DNA from 2 places in the Bacillus nitroreducens genome. Region 2 is predicted to be linked to the other one. Evidence: a T-box and tRNA genes for the amino acid it is inferred to sense, from the RefSeq annotation. Region 2 holds a T-box; the other holds one or more tRNA genes.

Region 1 (4,417 bases), 1.3 Mb from region 2:
TCCGAACTGAGAATGGTTTTATGGGATTGGCTTAACCTCGCGGTTTCGCTGCCCTTTGTACCATCCATTGTAGCACGTGTGTAGCCCAGGTCATAAGGGGCATGATGATTTGACGTCATCCCCACCTTCCTCCGGTTTGTCACCGGCAGTCACCTTAGAGTGCCCAACTGAATGCTGGCAACTAAGATCAAGGGTTGCGCTCGTTGCGGGACTTAACCCAACATCTCACGACACGAGCTGACGACAACCATGCACCACCTGTCACTCTGTCCCCGAAGGGAACGTCCTATCTCTAGGAGTGTCAGAGGATGTCAAGACCTGGTAAGGTTCTTCGCGTTGCTTCGAATTAAACCACATGCTCCACCGCTTGTGCGGGCCCCCGTCAATTCCTTTGAGTTTCAGTCTTGCGACCGTACTCCCCAGGCGGAGTGCTTAATGCGTTGACTTCAGCACTAAAGGGCGGAAACCCTCTAACACTTAGCACTCATCGTTTACGGCGTGGACTACCAGGGTATCTAATCCTGTTCGCTCCCCACGCTTTCGCGCCTCAGCGTCAGTTACAGACCAGAGAGCCGCCTTCGCCACTGGTGTTCCTCCACATCTCTACGCATTTCACCGCTACACGTGGAATTCCGCTCTCCTCTTCTGCACTCAAGTCCCCCAGTTTCCAATGACCCTCCACGGTTGAGCCGTGGGCTTTCACATCAGACTTAAAGGACCGCCTGCGCGCGCTTTACGCCCAATAATTCCGGATAACGCTTGCCACCTACGTATTACCGCGGCTGCTGGCACGTAGTTAGCCGTGGCTTTCTGGTTAGGTACCGTCAAGGTACCGCCCTATTCGAACGATACTTGTTCTTCCCTAACAACAGAGCTTTACGATCCGAAGACCTTCTTCGCTCACGCGGCGTTGCTCCGTCAGACTTTCGTCCATTGCGGAAGATTCCCTACTGCTGCCTCCCGTAGGAGTCTGGGCCGTGTCTCAGTCCCAGTGTGGCCGATCACCCTCTCAGGTCGGCTACGCATCGTTGCCTTGGTGAGCCGTTACCTCACCAACTAGCTAATGCGCCGCGGGCCCATCCGTAAGTGATAGCGAGAAGCCATCTTTTAATATGAGACCATGTGGTCTCATATGTTATCCGGTATTAGCTCCGGTTTCCCGAAGTTATCCCAGTCTTACAGGTAGGTTGCCCACGTGTTACTCACCCGTCCGCCGCTAATCTTTGGGAGCAAGCTCCCTTAGATTCGCTCGACTTGCATGTATTAGGCACGCCGCCAGCGTTCATCCTGAGCCAGGATCAAACTCTCCAATAGAGTATTGATTGCTCAATAAGTTTGTTACTTAGAATTAACGTTGACGCTTGTATTATGTTTAGTTTTCAAAGAACTAAATTGGAGCGGGTGATGAGAATCGAACTCACGACATCAGCTTGGAAGGCTGAGGTTTTACCATTAAACTACACCCGCAACATTTAATTTCGTCTGGTCGGGAAGACAGGATTCGAACCTGCGACCCCTTGGTCCCAAACCAAGTGCTCTACCAAGCTGAGCTACTTCCCGATAAAATATGGCGCGCCCGAAAGGAGTCGAACCCATAACCTTCTGATCCGTAGTCAGACGCTCTATCCAATTGAGCTACGGGCGCATATTGTAAGTCGTTTGAAATCAGCGACTTTTCTATAATAACATCTCACAAGCATTATTGCAAGTACTTTTTTAAAAAACTTTTTTTGGTGCGGTCGAGAAGACTCGAACTTCCACGGGATCAACTCCCACTAGGCCCTCAACCTAGCGCGTCTGCCATTCCGCCACGACCGCAAGTTGATAGAACTTAATGCGGGTGAAGGGACTCGAACCCCCACGTCAAAGACACTAGATCCTAAGTCTAGCGCGTCTGCCAATTCCGCCACACCCGCATATTTAAGTAAAATGGTGAGCCATGAAGGATTCGAACCTTCGACCCTCTGATTAAAAGTCAGATGCTCTACCGACTGAGCTAATGGCTCCTACATGTTTTTGCATAATAATCCTTGCTATATAAGGATAAATGGCTGGGCTAGCAGGATTCGAACCTACGAATGACGGAGTCAAAGTCCGTTGCCTTACCACTTGGCTATAGCCCAATGAATTTTCATTATGAATCCTCTTCTTATAAGTATCTTCATGAACTTGCATAGCAAGAGGATATTTTGAAATATCCCAAAAGGAAATATTACGGAATATAGTTGGCGTTACTATATATCAACGAGATTCAGTAATAGATAATCCCTTTCCTTATTCCAGGTTATTATCCGTACGTTTCGGTATAATATACAACTATATTCATAAATGGTGGAGGATGACGGGATCGAACCGCCGACCCCCTGCTTGTAAGGCAGGTGCTCTCCCAGCTGAGCTAATCCTCCGTTTTAAGAGATAGAAATGGGAGGTAGGAGTTTATCAACCCTACATCCCATGATCGCATGACCCGTACGGGATTCGAACCCGTGTTACCGCCGTGAAAGGGCGGTGTCTTAACCGCTTGACCAACGGGCCATATTAAAATGGCGGAGAAGGAGGGATTTGAACCCTCGCGCCGCTTACGCGACCTACACCCTTAGCAGGGGCGCCTCTTCAGCCTCTTGAGTACTTCCCCATTGGCTCCGCAGGTAGGATTCGAACCTACGACCGATCGGTTAACAGCCGATAGCTCTACCACTGAGCTACTGCGGAATAATGTTGCGACATGTATTATTATAAAAACAGATTTTCTTGTTGTCAAGAACTTCTTTTTATAGAAAGTCAACCGTTTTGCGGCGACTTTTATAATTTAACACACGCAAAACGAAGAGTCAACTTTTATTTTATCTCCAATAATTTTCCTGAGCATTTGCCGCAAACATATCGATTTGTATCAATCCTTCTCTTCCTTACATATCCTAACCCGCAGTTCTTACAGCTATACAAATACTGTTTTGATTTTTTCTTTTTCAAAACAGATTCTAATGGTTTGCAAAATCTAGGAGCCTCTACTGCCTTTAGGAGTTCTCGAAAGTCACGGTCTCTGTGTCGGTATCCCTTACCCTCTATATGTAAATGATAATGACATAGTTCATGCTTAATAATCCCAACCAATTCTTCAATCCCACGTTCTTGATAGTATTTTGGATTTAACTCGATATTGTGTGTTCTCAGCAGATATCTTCCACCAGTCGTTTGCAATCGATTATTGAAGGTGGCTTTATGTAGAAATGGCTTACCAAAATACTCTAGAGATACTTCCTCCACAATTTTTTGAAGTTCAAATTGTTCCACAATTTCTACTTCCTTTCAATCCTTTTCGAACAGGACGTACTATGTTTGCATACATTATATATACTCAAACCAATTAATAGATTACTTTATCTCTATAGTACCATTTATTATGTTTATCTGAGGACCTAAGTTTATCCACGAGGAGGTATAGGATATGCCTATATGGCTTCAAAACCAAATGAAACGTGCCTATTACGAAAAAGATCGATACCAAATTAAATTGTTGAATCAGTGCTGGTACTTTTATAGAAAAAAACACTGCTCGTGAGGAGGCAGCTGAAAAACTTACGTTTTTATAGGTAATTAAATTGATAAATCAAAAAAGACGACTAAAAATTCATTTTTTGAATTAAAAGTCGTCTTTTTTATGCATATGATACCATTTCACCCTGGGTTATTACCCTAATAGTTTTAAAATCCGCTTTATATTTACCGTAAATATCGCCATGGCACCTTGTAATTCCATGCCAATTAGACCCGAGGATTTCGCTACATCATACCCGTGTCTGTGTTTTAATTCGCTATTTTTAGCTTCTATTTTATAACGCTCTTTGGATTTTTCTTTAAAATAGTCGCTTTCCTGAAATTCCATCTGTTCAGTATGTACATTTGATTTAATACTAACAGAATAAGTTTTACTTTTAGCACCTTCCTTATAACAACCTTCTTTAAATGGACAGTGTTTACACTTTTCGATATCAAAATAATAGGTATCCACTTGATTGGCAGCTACGCCTTTTTTACCTTGTCGAGCTTTGCGAATGGCCATATGTCCTGCCTTACAGACATACATTCCAGCATCTTTATTACATTCAAATACATCCTCTTTCTTACGAGTACCTTGAGTAACAGATGGGTTTAATTTAGCAACTAGTTTTATTTCATTCTTTTCAGTGTACTCAATATTTCCTTTTTCAGAGTAGGCTGCATAACCAATAACTGTTTCAACATCTATTCCAGCTTTTTTACTTTTTTCTATGAGTGTCTCAAGTTGTTTTCCATCATTTTTCTCACCTGAAGTAACTGCCGCGGCTGTGACAATGCGTTCCTCGCTCATCGCAAGATGTGTTTTGAATCCAAAGAAGGCAGTATCGCTTTTGTGCCCTATTTTTGCATCTTGGTC
Region 2 (4,417 bases):
CACCCTCCTAGATTGTGGAAAATGGAGACACTCTAGATGGTGTGGAGTGGCACCACTCTCCTAAAATAAGGAAAACGAGAACACTCAACATGGGCTGGAGTATTATCAACATCCTAGATTGTGGAAAGTGGGGACACTCTAGACACTGTGGGGTTGCACTATCCTCCTAAAATAAAGAAAACAAGTACACTTGAACTGGATTACTCCCACTCCCCTAGATGTATCATCCCCACAAAAATGATCATGAAGTAAAAAATAGCCCTCACAATGCTGTGAGGGCTACTTCTATTAATTGGCTACAATATTTACAAGCTTTCCAGGTACTGCAATTACCTTACGTACTGTTTTGCCTTCTATTTGTTCTTTGACTGGGTCTGCACCCATTGCAATTTGTTCAAGAACCTCTTTAGAAGCATCTGCTGGAACATGTAGCTTTGCTTTTACTTTTCCATTTACTTGAATAACAATCTCAATTTCAGATTCAACTAATTTTGCTTCATCAAATGCTGGCCATGATTCGTACGCAATGGTCTCTGTATGACCAAGTTTCTCCCAAAGCTCTTCTGCCAAGTGTGGAGCAACTGGAGAAAGTAATTTTACGAAACCTTCAATATATTGCTTTGGTAATTCAGGTGCCTTATATGCATCATTGATGAATACCATTAATTGTGAGATTGCAGTGTTAAAGTGTAATGCTTCGTAGTCTTCTGTCACCTTTTTCACGGTTTGATGATAGACGCGTTCAAGGGTTGTATCATTTGAATTAGCTTTAACTTTTGATGAGATGTTTCCATTGTCATCGACAAGTAATCGCCAAATTCGGTCAAGGAAACGACGAGAACCATCAAGGCCGTTTGTAGACCAAGCAATCGAAGCATCTAATGGACCCATGAACATTTCGTATAAACGAAGTGTATCTGCACCATGTGATTCAATGATATCATCTGGGTTTACAACATTTCCTTTTGACTTACTCATTTTTTCATTACCTTCACCAAGAATCATACCTTGGTTAAATAACTTTTGGAATGGTTCCTTCGTAGTCACTACGCCGATATCATATAATACTTTGTGCCAAAATCTTGCATATAGTAAGTGTAGAACCGCATGCTCGGCACCACCAATATAAATATCAACTGGTAACCACTCTTTTAATTTTTCTGGATCTGCTAAAGCTTCGTCATTATGTGGGTCAATATAACGTAAATAGTACCAACAACTTCCAGCCCATTGTGGCATTGTGTTTGTCTCACGACGACCTTTTTTGCCAGTCTTTTCATCTACTACATTTACCCATTCCGTAATATTTGCAAGTGGTGATTCACCAGTGCCTGAAGGCTTGATTTCCTTCGTTTTTGGAAGCATAAGTGGTAGTTCTTCCTCTGGAACAGCAGTCATTGTTCCATCTTCCCATTGAATAATTGGGATCGGTTCACCCCAATAACGTTGGCGGCTAAATAACCAATCACGAAGTTTGTAGGTAATTTCTTTTTTACCAACTTTATTTTCTTCAAGCCATTCAATCATTTTCGTAATAGCTTCTTCTTTATTTAATCCGTTTAGGAAGTCTGAGTTTACATGCTCACCGTCGCCAGTATATGCTTCTTTTGAAACATCTCCACCAGCTACAACTTCTTTAATTGGCAATCCAAATTTTACAGCAAATTCATAGTCACGCTCATCATGTGCTGGAACAGCCATAATTGCACCTGTTCCATAACTCATTAAAACATAATCCGCAATCCAAATTGGCATTTTTTCTTGGTTTACTGGGTTAATTGCATATGCTCCTGTGAATACACCTGTTTTGTCTTTTGCAAGATCTGTACGTTCTAAATCACTCTTACTCTTGATTTGATCGATATAAGCTTTAACCGCTTCTTTTTGTTCAGGAGTTGTAATTTTTTCAACAAATGGATGCTCTGGAGCAAGTACTGCATAAGTAGCACCAAATAATGTATCTGGACGAGTAGTAAACACAGTGAAATTGTCATCATGTCCATCTATCTTAAACGTAACGTGTGCTCCTTCTGAACGCCCAATCCAGTTACGCTGCATTTCTTTTAAGCTTTCTGGCCAATCAAGATCTTCTAAATCCTCAAGTAAACGCTCCGCATATTCCGTGATACGTAGTACCCACTGTCTCATTGGACGTCTTTCAACAGGGTGACCGCCACGTTCACTTTTCCCATCAATAACCTCTTCGTTTGCCAGTACAGTTCCCAATGCTGGACACCAGTTTACAGGAATCTCATCTACATATGCTAAACCTTTTTCAAATAGTTTAATGAAAATCCATTGTGTCCATTTATAATATTTAGGATCAGTTGTATTAATTTCACGATCCCAATCATATGAAAATCCGAGTTCTTTAATTTGACGACGGAAGGTATTGATATTTTTCTCGGTAAATTCTGCAGGGTCGTTTCCTGTATCTAATGCATATTGCTCTGCTGGCAAACCGAATGCATCCCAACCCATTGGGTGAAGAACATTGTACCCTTGCATTCGCTTCATTCTTGATAAGATATCAGTAGCCGTATAGCCTTCAGGGTGGCCAACGTGCAGTCCCGCACCAGAAGGATACGGGAACATATCTAATGCGTAAAATTTACGCTTCCCTTTATCTTCTGTTGTCTTAAATGTTTTGTTCTGTTCCCAATATTGTTGCCATTTTTTCTCGATCTTTTGGTGATTGAAACTCATAAGACTTCCTCCTTAATCAAATACAAATCCTTACATAATCTTATATAAAAAACAAAAAACCCCTAATCCCAAAAGGGACGAGAGGATATGTATTCTTCCCGCGGTACCACCCACATTAGTGACAAATTGTGCACTCACTTCATTCATCCTTAACGCGGACCATACGACAAGCACTAGTTTGCATTCAATGCAGTTCATGCTTATTGCTCTAAGGCGAGTTCATGTTCATCAACGATTGACTTTCACCACCCGTCAACTCTCTAAACGTATTTAGAACATTACTACTCCTTTTCAACGCTACAATATTTTTTGATTATATTCAGTATTGTATAGAATTTGTGAATAAACTGCAAGTAGAATAGGAAAAATTGGGCTTTTCCTCCACCATTATACCCAACACTCTTTTCATTTAATCTAAAAATGTATATTACATAGCCAACTTTCTTAAACAAAAAATAGTAATGTTTGGGCTTACAATACTCAAAAAAAATGGTCATCTATGTGACGATTTCTTGACTAATAAACGCATTTTGAAGACCTTTAAATCCTTGTCACTATTGGAATGGTGCTTATATGCTCACCTTTTCACAAACTGTCCATAGTTTAGGTAATAAAGCGTGATTTAAATCACCTTTTATTAGATGTCCTCCGAATATGATAAAGGTGTAGAAATCAAATAACAAAATATTCAGGGGGGATTTATGATGAACAAAAAAATTAAATTATTGTTTGCCTCGTTAGTTGGAACGTCAATGATTTTATCAGGGTGTGGTAGTAGTCAAGAGACCATAAAAGAAGAAAAGGTAGAAGCTCAAACAGCTGGTTCTGAATCAAGCCAAGGTGAAATAATTGCTCCTCACAAAGATCTCAACCAGGAACCTGTCCCATTAAAAGTAGAAAGAGTTTCTGAAAATGAAGTAAATGTTGAAATGACAGCCCAAATTACGGATATTGAAATTGACAAAGGATATATATACAAAGCTTGGACATTCAATGGAGAAGCACAGGGACCAGTGGTCGTCGTCAATGAAGGAGACACAATAAACTTTACTATGAAAAATATGGACCCTGCCATTCCTCATAGCATGGACTTCCATGCCGTTCACGCAGCACCTTCAAAGAAGTTTATTGACGTAATGCCAGATGAAACTGGAACATTCTCTTATCCAGCAAATAAGCCAGGGGTATTTATGTACCACTGTGGAACTGCGCCTGTTTTATCACATATCGCAAACGGTATGCACGGAACAATCATTGTAAAACCAAAGAATGGATATCCAACAGACCATGAGGTTGATAGAGAATACTTGCTCATTCAAAACGAATGGTATAAATACAACGATTTACATGACATGACAAACGGTGTACCAAGCCAAGTTGTATTCTCTACAAAAGCTCTTAAAGATGGCGACCCAAACACGAATGGAGACACATTCTCATTAAAAGAAACTCCATTACTAGCAAAAGTAGGCGAAAAGGTAAGACTTTATGTTAATAATGTTGGTCCAAATGAAGTAAGCTCTTTCCACGTAGTTGGTACAATATTTGATGATGTATATATCGATGGAAATCCCGCTAACCACATGGAAGGATTGCAAACGGTAATGTTGCCTGCAAGCGGTGGAGCTGTAGTTGAATTTACAGTTACGGAAGAAGGTACATATTCAATTGTTACTCACCAATTCAACCATGCAACAAAAGGAGCAGTAGC

The links. A T-box is a leader RNA that pairs with one kind of tRNA and senses whether it is charged. The one in region 2 lies ahead of leuS (leucine--tRNA ligase), so its partner is inferred to be a tRNA-Leu.
Region 1: it has a tRNA-Leu gene. The T-box ahead of leuS (leucine--tRNA ligase) is inferred to sense a tRNA for this amino acid. The anticodon was not compared.

What each region holds. Positions count from the first base shown of each region.
Region 1 is NZ_CAXHYI020000003.1:778,305-782,721, forward strand. Features, by position in the region: rRNA gene ACWPVE_RS07590 (16S ribosomal RNA) at 1-1,314, opposite strand, end outside; tRNA gene ACWPVE_RS07595 (tRNA-Gly) at 1,394-1,467, opposite strand; tRNA gene ACWPVE_RS07600 (tRNA-Pro) at 1,484-1,560, opposite strand; tRNA gene ACWPVE_RS07605 (tRNA-Arg) at 1,569-1,645, opposite strand; tRNA gene ACWPVE_RS07610 (tRNA-Leu) at 1,732-1,818, opposite strand; tRNA gene ACWPVE_RS07615 (tRNA-Leu) at 1,836-1,916, opposite strand; tRNA gene ACWPVE_RS07620 (tRNA-Lys) at 1,931-2,006, opposite strand; tRNA gene ACWPVE_RS07625 (tRNA-Gln) at 2,049-2,123, opposite strand; tRNA gene ACWPVE_RS07630 (tRNA-Val) at 2,330-2,405, opposite strand; tRNA gene ACWPVE_RS07635 (tRNA-Glu) at 2,464-2,535, opposite strand; tRNA gene ACWPVE_RS07640 (tRNA-Ser) at 2,545-2,635, opposite strand; tRNA gene ACWPVE_RS07645 (tRNA-Asn) at 2,638-2,712, opposite strand; gene ACWPVE_RS07650 (SprT family protein) at 2,839-3,294, opposite strand; gene cmpA (cortex morphogenetic protein CmpA) at 3,449-3,562, shown strand; partial or broken gene ACWPVE_RS07660 (IS1182 family transposase) at 3,692-4,417, opposite strand, start outside.
Region 2 is NZ_CAXHYI020000003.1:2,097,528-2,101,944, reverse strand. Features, by position in the region: gene leuS (leucine--tRNA ligase) at 289-2,706, opposite strand; T-box leader at 2,777-3,010, opposite strand; gene ACWPVE_RS14070 (multicopper oxidase domain-containing protein) at 3,411-4,417, shown strand, end outside.